Regions from separate parts of the Verrucosispora sp. WMMD703 genome, predicted to be linked through region 1. Evidence: riboswitches for the same ligand, from Rfam matches in the RefSeq annotation. Region 1 holds a riboswitch; each other region holds the start of a gene.

Region 1 (3,201 bases):
GCACCTCAACCAGTGCCGCCCGCCCGGTTTTTAATTGACATGCGTAACTGTAACGAATTGGTCGACACCCTTTGTATGCGTACCGTCGCGCAAAGGTGAATGAGCCGTTGGTCGCCTTGATTCCCCACCTACCGTTCCCTAATGTTGGGCACCGACCGCCATGGGTCGTCTGTCCCCGCCCCTTACCGCTCGCGGGACGCCCGGTGGTCGGCTGCAAAGGAGACGCTGCCGGTGGCAACCATGCCCCTCCATCGTCGTGCGCCAGGGCGATCTCGTCCGGGTGGCCTGCGTAGGGCCGCCCGTGGGCTGGTCGTCCTCGTCGCCGCCGCCGCGGTCGGTGCCGGCCTGCTCGCCGCCCCCGCGTACGCCGAACCCTCGGTCGACGAGATCGAGGCCCAGATCGACAAGCAGTGGGAGAAGCTGGAACCCACAATCGAGCAGTACAACAAGGTGCGCTCCCAGCTGCGGGTCAACAAGCAGAAGTCGAAGAGCCTGGAGAAGAAGATCCAGCCGCTGGCTCTGGAGACCGAGCTGGCGATGAACCGGGTCGCCGATCTCGCCTCCCGGTACTACATCACCGGCCCGTCCAAAGAGATCGGTGTTGTGCTGCTCAACTCCAAGCCGAACGAGCTCGGCGAGCAGATGGCCTTCCTTGACCGACTCGCGTCGCAGGAGCGCCGCGAGCTCGAAGGCGTCATGAAGATCCGCAAGAAGTACGACGACCAGAAGGCCAAGCTCGACGCCCTGATCGCCGACCAGGAGACGAAGGCGAAGCAGCTGGCGGCGAAGAAGAAGCAGATCGACGCCGAGATCAAGCGGCTCGAACGGTCGCTGCCGGTGACCACGGTGAAGACCACCAACTGCCCGACCATCAACGGTGTGGTCAGCGATGCCGCTCGCACCGCCATCCGTACGGCATGCGCCCAGGTCGGCAAGCCGTACGTGTGGGGCGCCACCGGCCCGAACTCGTTCGACTGCTCGGGTCTGACCCAGTACGCCTACCGGGCTGCCGGCATCTCGCTCACCCACTTCACCGGCGCACAGTGGAACGAGGGCAAGGCAATCTCGCGGTCCGACGCCCGTCCGGGTGACCTGGTCTTCTTCTTCAGCGACCTGCACCACGTGGGGCTCTACCTGGGCAACAACCAGATGGTGCATGCGGCCCGAGCCGGTAAGCCGGTAAACGTCTCGCCGATCACGACCATGCCGCTCGCCGGTTTCCGCCGACCCGGCTGAGCCGCCACCAGCGCCCGCTGAGCGGTCGCACAGGATCTCCCGAGGGTCCCCGGTCAAGTCGACGGGGGCCCTCGCCATTGTCGGATGTCAGCACCCACAGTGACGGTGTGGTTGTGTTGCGTATCGACGCTGATCGTCCCTACGCTGGGTAATCGTCGACCGCTGGCAGGTCCGTCCATCCGGGGCGGTAACGGTCCGACACCGCCGAATCGCTCGTGAGCGAGCCGGGAACCAGGTACCCGGGGTGAATCCGTGCGGGGCACGGTAGGGCGCCCCTTCTCGCCCGAACCCGTCAGCTAGGCCCTGTGTCGAAGTCCTCGGTCGAGCCGAGGCGGAGTCCAGACTCCGACACAGGGCCTGACCCGGTAGGCGGTATGGGAAGAAGGAGTGCTGAGCCCGGTGGCAGACCATGCCCCGCGGCCGCCGTCACCGCGTCCGGAATTGCCCGGCCGGCCGACGGCAGCGCCGCGTTTCCGCTGGTACCGCTGCATCCCCGCCGCCCTGGCCGCGACCGCCGTGATGTTGACCGGCGGTGCGGCGGCGGCCTGGGCCGACCCCACGGTCGCCGACATCGAGCGCCGGATCGACGAGGACTGGAACCGGCTCGAACCCGTCATCGAACAGCACAACGCCACCCGGCAGGACCTGGCCGGCAAGCGGCGGGAGGCGGACGCGCTGGCCGCTCGGATCGCGCCGCTGCAACGCCAGGTGGACCAGGCGATGGACAGGGTCGGCAAGCTCGCTGCCGGCGCGTACAAGGGCGAGCAGGTGCGGGCCGTCAACGCGCTGCTGGGCAGCCGGTCGCCGGGCGAAGTCGTCGAGCAGCTCGGCCTGCTCGACCGGTATGCGCGCGTGCAGCAGCAGGACGTCCGGCACGCGAGTGAACTGCGCGACGAACTCGCCGCGGCCAAGGCCGGGCTGGACCACACCATCGATCAGCTCGCCCACACCGAGGCCGACCTCGCCGACAAGCGGCGACGGATCGACGCCGAAATCGACCGGTTGCAGCGGCTCCGGCTACGGGCGTACGGCAAGGGTGGCGGTGGCCCGCTGCGGCCGGCACCCTGTCCGGCCAGCTACCCCGGCGGACCGGCCGGTGAGGCGGTCACCTTCGCCTGCGCCCAGATCGGCAAGCCGTACTCCTGGGGCGCCGAAGGCCCGAACGCGTACGACTGCTCCGGGCTGACGCTGGCCGCATGGTCGCGGGCCGGTGTCGCACTGCCGCACAACGCGGCCAGGCAGCGCCGGGTCACCGCGTCGGTCAGTCGCGGCGCACTGCGCCCCGGCGACCTCGTCTTCTACTACCGGGACCTGCACCACGTCGGCATGTACGTCGGTGGTGGCTGGGTGGTGCACGCCTCCCGGGCGGGTCAGCCGGTCAAGATGAAGCGACTGGACAGCGGCCCGGTGCACAGCTTCGGCCGGCCGGGCTGAGGCTTCGGAGCGTACGACGTCGGGCCCTTACGGGTGCGGCGGTCGCGGCACGGGCAGTGAATCATCGCCCGCAGCGACCCTGCGGTGTCAGCGGGTGGGCCAGGTGCGCCAGCTCTGCCAGGCGCGACTCGGCGTCGGGCCGCGCTGGCCCTGGTAACGGGAACCGTAGACGGCCGAGCCGTACGGGTGCTCGGCCGGCGAGGAGAGCCGGAAGATACAGAGCTGCCCGATCTTCATGCCCGGCCAGAGGGTGATCGGCAGGTTGGCCACGTTGGACAGCTCCAGGGTGACGTGACCGGAGAAGCCGGGATCGATGAAGCCGGCGGTCGAGTGAGTGAGCAGGCCGAGTCTTCCCAGGCTGGACTTGCCTTCGAGGCGGCCGGCGAGCTGGTCGCCCAGCGAGATGACCTCAAGCGTCGAGGCGAGCACGAACTCGCCCGGGTGCAGCACGAACGCTTGGCCGTCGGGCACCTCGACGGCGGAGGTGAGGTCGTCCTGTCGGGTCGCCGGGTCGATGTGGGTGTAGAGGTG
Region 2 (3,201 bases), 1.8 Mb from region 1:
GCCGTACCGATTTCCCGAGGTGCCGACATGGAGAAGACAGTTCTCTACCAGTTCCTGATCGAGGTGCCACGCGCCGCCGCCATCTGGTCGGTCCTGCTCGTCCTGGCGTTGGGCGTACTCACCGTGCTTGTCGCCCGCCCGGAGCCGACCGGGCCAGTGGAGAAACCCGTCGACGAGGACGCGCTCCGCGCCGCGACCGAAGAGGTCGACCTGCGCCGATACGCGGGCGAGGTGGCGGTCGCGGCAGCCGGTGCCGGGCAGAACGCCGAGCGACGCCGCACGGCATGGCGGGTGGCGCAGACGGAACTGGACCGCGCCTGGGCCGCGTACGACCAGGCGGAGGCCGCCGCCCGCCGGCTGGCCGGCGTCGTCGGACTGCCGACCCCGCGCACCCCCCGGACCCCGGCCGAGTACGCGGCCCGCGAGCGCTGGCTGCGCCGGGCCGCGATGGCCGCCCACTGGCGTGGCGACCTGACCGCCCGTCAACTCAGCGATGTGCTGGCGGGCCGGTCCGGCTGGGATCCCCGGCGGCATCCGGCCGAGCAGGAGGTGGTCCTCGTTCGGGTGGTGCGTGACAACCGCCTGGCCGCCTATCGATCGGCCGCCGAGCGGGAGCAGGACCTGTGGCGGGCGGCGGAACTGGCCACCGAGGCGGCCCGCGCCCTCTCCGCCGAGGCGTACGCGGCCGCTGAGCGACTCCGACCGAACCGGCTGCCCGTCTCCGGTCGGGTCACCGCCGGCCGGCGCGACCTTGTCCCGCGCTGGCGTCCGGCTCGGCTTGGCTGAAATTCCGTGAGCTGGGTCACATGGGCCGGAAATTCGGTCACTGTTCGTAGGCGAGGCGATTACCGCAGCAATCTCCGTCGAGATTTCCACCAGCCGTCCGGTTGTTCCCTCAAGGTGCCCGGAATGCCGTCGGTCCCATTGAGCGACGCCAGTTCTCCGATACCCGAAAATTGCCGCAGCGGATCATGTTTAAGCAGGTCAGGGTGGGTTGGCTTCGAGGTGACCGGCCAGTAGTGTCAGCGCGTCCGGTGCGGTAACCGATCGCAGGAAGCGACGCCGTACCGACCCGCTCAATCGTGATCTCACGAACCGGGGACCCACTGCACCACTGGGGTGAATCCGCGAGCCTCGGCCCGCGGTAGGGCGTCTTCCCGCCCGAATCCGTCAGCTAACCCGGTCGGCGGTGACGGAAGGAGTACCAACCCTCGTGCAGTCCGATGTGATCCCCCTGTTCCCCCGCCTCCACGGCACCGCGGTGCCCGTGCTCGCTGGCCCGACCGCCGCGAGCTGACCCCGGTCATCGCCACCGCCCGGGTCTCTCCGGGCGTACCCCTCGAACGGCCTCGTCCCGCTCACCCGGGCGGTCGTCGGCGCGCTGATGCCGACCCGACCGCCGGAGCCGGTGTGCCGTTCTCCCCTCAGCCCGTGGAGGAACCGTGAAGCACACCCTTTCCCGCCGGCTCCGCCGGCTGGTCAGTGAACGCCCCTATCAGCTCGTTGCCGGATCCGCCGTGGCCCTCGTACTGGCCACCGGCACCGGAGCCGCCCTCGCCGGCACCGGGAACACCCCGGCACCCACGCAGACCACGACCGCCGCCGCCGAACTGCGCAGTGACACGGTGGTCGCGCCGAGTCAGGCGGAGGCCGCGCCGACGACCGCCGCGCCGAGCAGCGCGGCACCCAGCAGCGCCGCGCCGGCCAGTGCCGCGCCGGCCAGCGCCGCCGCCTCGCCGTCACCGAAAGCCACCGCGGACCCGGACCTAACCAGCAAGAAGGCGGCACCGAAGCCGCCGGCCTCAGAGGTTCTGGAGTACGACCACCAGGCCCAGATCAACGGCTACTACTGCGGTCCCGCCGCAGTGCGTAACGCGCTGAGCGCCGCCGGTGTCGCGCGTAGTCAGGACGCCCTGGCCAGCCAGCTCGGCACCACGTTCGCCGGCACCAACTCGGCCGAGGACACCACCCGCGTCCTCAACGCCATCGTCAAGGGCGACCCGTACGAGACCACGATGATCCGTGGCGGTGCGGCCACCCCGGCCCAGATGGACCAGCTCCAGGCGGACGTCGTCGCCGCCGTCACCGACGGGCGGGGCGTCGTGGTGAACGTCGCCGGTTCCGTCACCGACACCGACGGCCGCTGGCACTCGTTCCCCGGGGGCCACTACATCGCCGTGGTCGGCTACAAGGACTCCGGCCGGCTGGTGAGGGTCGCCGACTCGGCGGACGCGTCGTACCCGTCGTACTGGCTCAGCACCATCGACCTGGCCAACTGGGCCGCCACCCGGGGCTACTCGGCCTGATCATCGTCCCGCTGCACCCGGAAGCCCTCGGCCCGTTGGCCGAGGGCTTCCGTTTCGGGTACGTCATGCTGGTTGTCGGGTCGACGTAGCTCGGGGTTCGTCAGGCGTGCGTGCGGTGCTGCTTCGCCAGGCCGACGAAGCTCGCCCAGGCGGCCGGTGTGAAGGCCAGTGTGGCGGCGTCGCGGTTCTTCGTGTCGCGGACCAGCACGATGCCGGGCAGGTTGTCGGCGACCTCCACGCAGTCGCCACCGCCGGCGCCGCTGCGGGTGGACTTGCGCCAGGTCGCGCCGTTCAGATCCATGGCTTCACAACATCCTTCATGCGCTCGATCGACTGGCGGCCGGACAGTGCCTCGTTGCGCACCGTCTCCCACCGGGACAGCAGGTCACTCAGGTCGCCGTCCTTGTCGACCAGGACGCCGCCGAGTTGAGTTTCGAGATTACCCACCCAGTCACCGTCCGCGCCCCTCGCCAGGATGAAGGGGCCGGTCAGTCCGATGTGCATGCCGACGCCGGTGGGCACCAGGTGCACGCTGATGTTGGGCCGGGTGGCCAGCGCCATGAGGTGGTGCACCTGCTCGACCAGCACCTCCTTCAGCTCCTCGTCGACCCGCCGCAGCACCACCTCGTCGATCACCGCGATGAGCTGGGGCGGGTCGTCCTGTTCCAGCACCGTCTGCCGGGCCATCCGGTTGGCCAGCCGCCGCTCCACCCCGGCCTCGGTCAGCGCGGCGTCGGTCCGGATCACCGCGCGGGCGTAGCGCTCGGTCTGGAGCAGGCCCGGCACCAGCGTCGGCTGGTAACAGCGGAGCTGCCGGGCGTTCCGCTCCGCCTCCAGGTAGGGCAGGAACCACGCGGGCTGGCGCAGCACCTCGGCGGTCCGCAGCAACTCCTCG
Region 3 (3,201 bases), 4.7 Mb from region 1:
GAGTCGCGGGCCACCACCTTGAGGTCGACTCCCTCGCTTACCAGCAACGGTTGCAGTACCTGCCCGACCTCGCCGCCGAGCGCCGCGCAGAGCACCACGTCGACGCCGAGGGACAGCACCATCCTGGCCTGCCACACCCCCTGCCCGCCCGGGTGCAGGTGCAACTCGGGTGCGTCGCTCGGCTGGTCGATGGTCACGGTCAGCAGCGGTGTCGGTGCGAAGATCATGACGCGGCCGGTCATGACCGCTCCCCGTTGTCCGTACCGCCGCCGGGCCTGGCGATTCGCTCGTTCATGGCGTTCCTCCCGTTAGCGGACAAATACCGCTTCCTGGTACGACGGTAACCAAGGAGGCGCGTCGATGCGCGCCGAAGGGACGGTGCCCCGCCGGCCAACGGTGAAACGCAGCGCCGGGTGAACCGCTCGTGAAGAGCAGTTCACCCGGCGCGACGAGGAAGTCAGTACACCGACAGGTGGACGTGGTTGGTGTGGTCGCTGGACGGGTCACCCCGGGCGCCGCTGTACGACTTCCAGCCGCTGCTGGGCAGCCAGATCTGCCTGTACCAGATCACGTAGAGCACCGCGAGCCGGTCGGCGTTCTTGACGAAGTACGCCGCCAGGTTGTTGCCGTAGGTCCGGTCGCCTCCGGTCGCGTCCCCGCCGAAGCCGTTCTTCTGGGCGGCGAAGTCGCAGGCCCGACCCTTCGGGTGCTCGCCCGAGCCGCCGGAGCGGTAGCAGGAGACGTACCGGGTGAAGCCAGCCGACTTGGCCTGCTTCAGCGCATGCAGGGTGCGTGGGGTGATGCAGCCGTTGGCCGGGGTGGGGTCGTTGACGCTGCACGACTCCGAGGGCCACGACCCGTCGGAGTTGCGGGGAGCGGGCTTGGCGGTGGGACTCGACCCGCTGCTCCGCGACGGTGACCGGGCGGCCCGCTCGGCGGCCCTGGCCCGTTCGGCCGCCTCGTCCCGCTCGATGGCCACGGTCAACGCCCGCTCGGCCTGGTCCTTGCGCTTGGCCATCACGGCCACCTGCTTGCGCTGCTCCTGGATCTCCACGTCCAGGGCCTGCTTGGTGGCGCTGACCTCGTCCCGGGCCACCTGGAGCTCACGCAGCGCGCGATCCTCGTTGGCAGCCACCGCGTCCAGCGCTGCCGCCCGGTCCATGAAGCCGGCCGGTGAACCGCTGTTGAGCAGAGCCGACGCGGCGCCCAGCCGCCCGGTGCGGTACGCCTGTGCGGCGATCTCGGCGACCTTGGTGCCCCGCTCGGCGACCTGACTCTCGGTCGTCTTGAGCTGCTCGGCAAGCTTCTTCTGGCGCTTGACCGAGCGGTCGAGTGCGGTCTTGGCGTCGAGGTAGCCCTTGCTGGCGGCCTCCAGTTGGGCCCGCAGCGCCGGGGTGCCACCCTCGTCGTCCACGTCGCCCGGGGCAGCCGCCCGCAATGGCGGCGATGCCGCGGCGGCGGGGGTGAAGGGGGCCAGCGCGACGCCGAGAGTGAGGGCGAGCGCGGCGGCGATCAGGGCCGCCGTACGGGCGGCCGGTCTTACCGTTGCCACTGCTGGCATGCACGTTTCCTTCCGTCAGCCGCCGACCGGGTTAGCTGACGGGTTCGGGACGGAAGATCCCTACCGCTGACGCGGATACACCCCAGGAACCTGGTTCCCCGGTTCGCCCTGGCGGGCGATTAGGCGGCGGCCGCCGCCGGCACCTGTGGGTGCCGCCTGGCGGAGGCCGGGTCCGAGCCTACCGGTGCCCATGTGACCGGTGCAGCTGCTGTTACTGCTGGTGTTCAGTTGTTGACTAGTAGAACAGACCAAAAGCGGACAATGACCCCTTTTCTCTGATTCTTCCGGTCACCACTGCGCCGCCCCGCAGTGCCCGGGATCCGACCGCGGCTCGATCTGGAGGGTCGCGTGCTCGATCTGGAAGTCCTCGTGCAGCGCCGAGCGGGCCGCCGCCAGCACGGCGCCGACGTCGGCGCCCGGTCTGACGGTGAGGTGCGCCGAGGCGACCTCCATGCCGGAGGTCAACGTCCAGACGTGCAGGTCGTGGACGCCGGCCACGCCCGGCACCGCGGCCAGCCGGTCATACACCGCGGTGACCTGAAGGTGTTCCGGAGCGGCCTGGACCAGGATGCGTACCGCGGCCCGGCCCAGGCGCCACGTCCGGGGCAGGATGAACGTGGCGATCGCGGTGGCCACCAGAGGGTCGGCCCACCACCAGTCGGTCACGGCGATCAGCAGGGCGGCCGCGATCACGCCAAGCGAACCGAGCAGGTCCGCCAGCACCTCCAGATACGCCCCGCGCAGGTTGATGCTCTCCCGCGCCCCCGGACGCAGGAGGGCGAACGCGGCGACGTTGGCGAGCAGGCCGAGTGCGGCCACCACCAGGACCGGGCCGGCGAGCACCTCGGGCGGATCGCCGATTCGGCGTACCGCCTCGACCAGCACGTACACCGCGACGCCGGAGAGCAGTACGGCGTTGGCCAGGGCCGCGAGCACCTCCAGTCGGTAGAGCCCGAAGGTGCGTTGCGGGTCCGTGTCGGCCCGACGGGTGGCAGCCACGGCCGCGAGGGCCATCCCGATGCCCAACACGTCGGTGAACATGTGCCCGGCGTCGGAGAGCAGGGCCAGCGAACCGGTCCGCAGAGCGGTGCCTGCCTCGATCACCATCAGCGCGCTGAGCAGGGCGAACGCTGCCCACAGCCGGCCGGAGTGGCGGTGGGCGGCGTTCGACACCGCAGCGTGGTGGTGGTCATGGCCGGCGCCCACCCAGACACCTTGCGTCGTCCGCCGGACCGGGGACGGAGCTATGCCAACATCGCTATGTATGCAATCGTCGGGCGGGTCGCGGTGCTCGGGTTCACCCGGCCGGGTCGACGGTGGTCAACCGCTGGGTGGCCCGGGACAGGGCGACGTAGAGGGTACGGACACCGGAGCCCGGCTCCGCCCGGATCTCCGCCGGGGCGACCAGCACCACACCGTCGTACTCCATGCCCTTGGCCTCCAGGCTGGTCACCACCTGCAACCGCTGCCCGCCCAGCGCCCCCAGCCAGGCCGCGACCTGGTCCCGTCGGGGCACCGGAGTGATCACGCCGACGGTCCCCTCGACCTCGCCGAGCAGGGCGCTGGCGGCTGTCACGACTGTGGTCTCCAGCTCGGGCGCCGGCACCTCGAGCTGGAGTGGATCGATCCCGGTGGAACGG
Region 4 (3,201 bases), 380 kb from region 1:
CCTCGCGTCGAGGTCGACGACGACATCATCCTGGTCTCGCTGATCGACCCGGAGGATCCGACGGTCAGCACCTACAACATCGCCGAGCACCAACGCGGCAAGCCGCTGGTGTGGCTGGCCGTACTCTTCGCCGCCGCCATCGTCGCCTTCGGGCGGCTGCGCGGACTGGCCGCGCTGGGTGGCCTGGCCGCCAGCTTCGCCATCCTGCTGACCTTCGTACTGCCCGGCATCAGCGCCGGCCAGCCACCGCTCGCGGTCGCCATCGTCGGCGCCTCGCTGATCATGTTCGTGGTGCTGTACCTGACCCACGGCATATCCGCCCAGACCTCGGTGGCCGTGCTCGGCACGCTCGCCAGTCTGGTGCTCACCGGGCTGCTCGGGCTGGCCGCGACCGGGGCCACCCACCTGACCGGTTTCGGCAGCGAGGACGCCACCACCCTGTCCATGTTCCGGGCCGACGTCGACCTGCACGGTCTGCTGCTCGCCGGCATCATCATCGGCTCGTTGGGCGTACTCGACGACGTCACGGTCACCCAGGCCGCCGCGGTCAACGAGTTGCGCCACGCCAACCCGGACCTCTCCCGCCGGGAGTTGTACCGCTCGGCCACCCGGGTCGGGCGGGCACACATCGCCTCGGTGGTCAACACGATCGTGCTGGCGTACGCCGGCGCCTCGCTGCCCCTCCTGCTTCTGCTGACCGCGGATTCCCGCGCACTGGGGCAGATCCTGACCAGCGAGTTCCTCACCACGGAGATCGTTCGTAGCGTGGTCGCCACGCTCGGGCTGATCGCCGCGGTACCGCTTACCACCGCGCTGGCTGCGGTGGTCAGCACCGCCGGGCGCGGCGACGCCGACGTCCACAGCGGTGAGCCCACCCCCGTGATTCCCCGGCCGGCAACGGACCGGGCCGAGGCGCTCCACGCCCTCAGCACCCCACCCACCCGAAACACGTCCCCCGCCACCCCTCCAAGGTGGCCCGACCCGGACAGGAGCACGGACACCACATGGTGACACTCCTCAACGTGACCGCCCCTGTATACGCGGCTCGTAATCGTGTCGCTGGTCACTCAAAGCGATTACGAAATGACGCATCTAGTCGGGTTCGGGGCGTAGAAGCACAGATGGACTGTCAGGTAACCTCACTGCCGGTCACCGCCGAAGGCGCGCAGCGGCGCCTGCGGTGCCGCCGCCCAATCGCCGCCAGGCGAGCCGGGGACCCAGGTACGTGGGGTGAATCCGCGAAAGCGGTAGGGGCCACTTCCGTCCCGAACCCGTCAGCTAACCCGGTCGGCGGTCGATGGAAGGGAAAACAGTGACGGCACCCCTACGCCGCTGGTTGACGCCCGTGGTGGCCGTGTTCGCCGCGTTCGCCGTTTTCGCTGGTCCGATGCCGGCGACGGCCGCACCGAACGACCCCAAACCAGCGGAGCACGACGACGACCCGCCGATGCTCAACGACTTGATCGAGGCGACCACCCGGGACTACTCCAAGGCCAAGGCCAAGCTGGAGAAATCCAAGAAGCGGCAACTCCGACTGGCGGTTGAGGTCCGCGCCGCTCAGGCTGACCTGGACGCACTCTCGCCACAGGTCGCTCAGATCGCCACCCAGTCGTACCGCACGGGCCGGGTCGGCGCGATCGCCATGCTGTTGCAGAGCAGTGCACCGGACTCGTTCATCAACCGGGCCTCGGCGCTGGACGAGCTGAACCTGGTGAACGACAAGAAACTGGGCGAGGTCAACGCGATCAAGCTCCGCGCCGAGCAGGCCAAGCTCGCGCTCGACGCCGAGGTGCGCGAGCAGAAGAAGCTGACAAATGACATGGCGCGCAAGAAGAGCGAGGCGGAGAAGTCCCTCCGACTGGTCGGTGGTGTCGGCCTGACCGGCGGGTTGGTGGACGCCACCTCGCCGGTGGCCCGGATCGCGCCGAACCGGGCCTCGGACGGCGGCTGGAAGCCCGAGTCGTGCAGCCAGAACGACCCCACCACGTCGGGCTGCATCACGCCGCGGACGCTGCACATGTACAAGGAGGTCAAGCGAGCCGGATTCAACCGGTTCGTCGGCTGCTTCCGTCCGGGTGACAAGTTCGAGCACCCCAAGGGCCGGGCCTGTGACTGGTCATTGCAGAACAGCGGCTTCAGCCCGTGGCACAACAACGACACCCGGATCTACGGCAACAACCTGGCGGCCTTCCTGGTCCGCAACGCCGACCGACTGGGCGTCTACTACGTGATCTGGAACCGGCAGATCTGGTTCGCGGCCACCGAGCGCTGGAGTTCCTACAGCGGCCCGTCCAACCACACGGACCACGTACACGTGTCGCTGCTCTGATCGCTCACACGACGCACCGAGGGCCGTCCCGCCAACCGTGGTGGGACGGCCCTCGTCGTTCCGGAGGTCACCGTCGCGGTCGCCGACTGCCGGTACCCGGACCGGCCTCATTCCTCGCGACGGGTCGCGGGATCAGGGCGCGGTCGCCATCGCACCGCCGAGTGCGGCGGGTTCCGCGGCGACCGCCCGCACCTCACCGGCGGCCAGTCGGTACGACATGCCGACCACCGCACATCGCCCGGCCGCCACCTCCGCAGCGAGAGTCGTGGAGGAGGCCAGCATCGTCTCGACGGTCCGCGCGATGTGGATGTCCACGATGCCGTCCAGGTCGTGCACTCCGGTGTCCTGCGCCCGGCGCAGGCTCGGCACCACGGCGTCGACCACGGCGCCCAGATGCCCGGGCGGCGTGGTGGCGGTGGCCAGTGCCTCGCGGGCCGCCTGGACAGCGCCGCACGAGTCGTGGCCGAGCACCACCACCAGGGGCGTACGCAGCACGGCCACCGCGTACTCCACGCTGCCCAGCACCTCCGGCCCGACGGTGTGTCCGGCGGTACGAACCACGAAGAGGTCGCCCAACCCGCGATCGAAGATGATCTCGGCGGCGAGCCGGGAGTCGGAGCAGCCGACGATCACCGCGAAGGGATGCTGTTCGGCCGCGACGGCGGCCCGCCGCCCAGCGTTCTGGTTGGGATGCCGCAGTGCGTCGGTGACGAACCGCCGGTTCCCGGCGAGCAACTCGGCGAGGGCCCGCTGCGGGGCGCCGGGAAGATCCGCGCTGAGCAACTCGCGGTCCGGTCCGGGCTGGGGACCGAGCGTTCCGGGTCGACTCATCCGGCTGCACCTCATCTCTGGGAGGAATGCCTGGTCATCCC

What was found. A riboswitch is a leader RNA that binds a small molecule or an ion and turns the genes downstream of it on or off. The one in region 1 is predicted to bind cyclic di-AMP.
Region 2: it holds a riboswitch for cyclic di-AMP, as region 1 does, so the genes downstream of both, ACN26Z_RS11080 (C39 family peptidase) here and ACN26Z_RS02715 (NlpC/P60 family protein) in region 1, are expected to answer to the same signal.
Region 3: it holds a riboswitch for cyclic di-AMP, as region 1 does, so the genes downstream of both, ACN26Z_RS24130 (coiled-coil domain-containing protein) here and ACN26Z_RS02715 (NlpC/P60 family protein) in region 1, are expected to answer to the same signal.
Region 4: it holds a riboswitch for cyclic di-AMP, as region 1 does, so the genes downstream of both, ACN26Z_RS04570 (coiled-coil domain-containing protein) here and ACN26Z_RS02715 (NlpC/P60 family protein) in region 1, are expected to answer to the same signal.

The regions. Positions count from the first base shown of each region.
Region 1 covers NZ_JBMHMM010000004.1:467,670-470,870, forward strand. The annotation lists gene ACN26Z_RS02710 (NlpC/P60 family protein) at 226-1,236, shown strand; cyclic di-AMP (ydaO/yuaA leader) riboswitch at 1,429-1,562, shown strand; gene ACN26Z_RS02715 (NlpC/P60 family protein) at 1,636-2,670, shown strand; gene dcd (dCTP deaminase) at 2,758-3,201, opposite strand, start outside.
Region 2 covers NZ_JBMHMM010000004.1:2,292,909-2,296,109, forward strand. The annotation lists gene ACN26Z_RS11075 (hypothetical protein) at 28-786, shown strand; cyclic di-AMP (ydaO/yuaA leader) riboswitch at 1,064-1,204, shown strand; gene ACN26Z_RS11080 (C39 family peptidase) at 1,443-2,306, shown strand; gene ACN26Z_RS11085 (DUF397 domain-containing protein) at 2,407-2,607, opposite strand; gene ACN26Z_RS11090 (helix-turn-helix domain-containing protein) at 2,598-3,201, opposite strand, start outside.
Region 3 covers NZ_JBMHMM010000004.1:5,208,633-5,211,833, reverse strand. The annotation lists gene ACN26Z_RS24135 (1-phosphofructokinase family hexose kinase) at 1-242, opposite strand, end outside; gene ACN26Z_RS24130 (coiled-coil domain-containing protein) at 458-1,561, opposite strand; cyclic di-AMP (ydaO/yuaA leader) riboswitch at 1,566-1,697, opposite strand; gene ACN26Z_RS24125 (cation diffusion facilitator family transporter) at 1,850-2,767, opposite strand; gene ACN26Z_RS24120 (HelD family protein) at 2,859-3,201, opposite strand, start outside.
Region 4 covers NZ_JBMHMM010000004.1:846,667-849,867, reverse strand. The annotation lists gene ACN26Z_RS04575 (YibE/F family protein) at 1-1,011, shown strand, start outside; cyclic di-AMP (ydaO/yuaA leader) riboswitch at 1,178-1,309, shown strand; gene ACN26Z_RS04570 (coiled-coil domain-containing protein) at 1,313-2,329, shown strand; gene ACN26Z_RS04565 (carbonic anhydrase) at 2,462-3,160, opposite strand.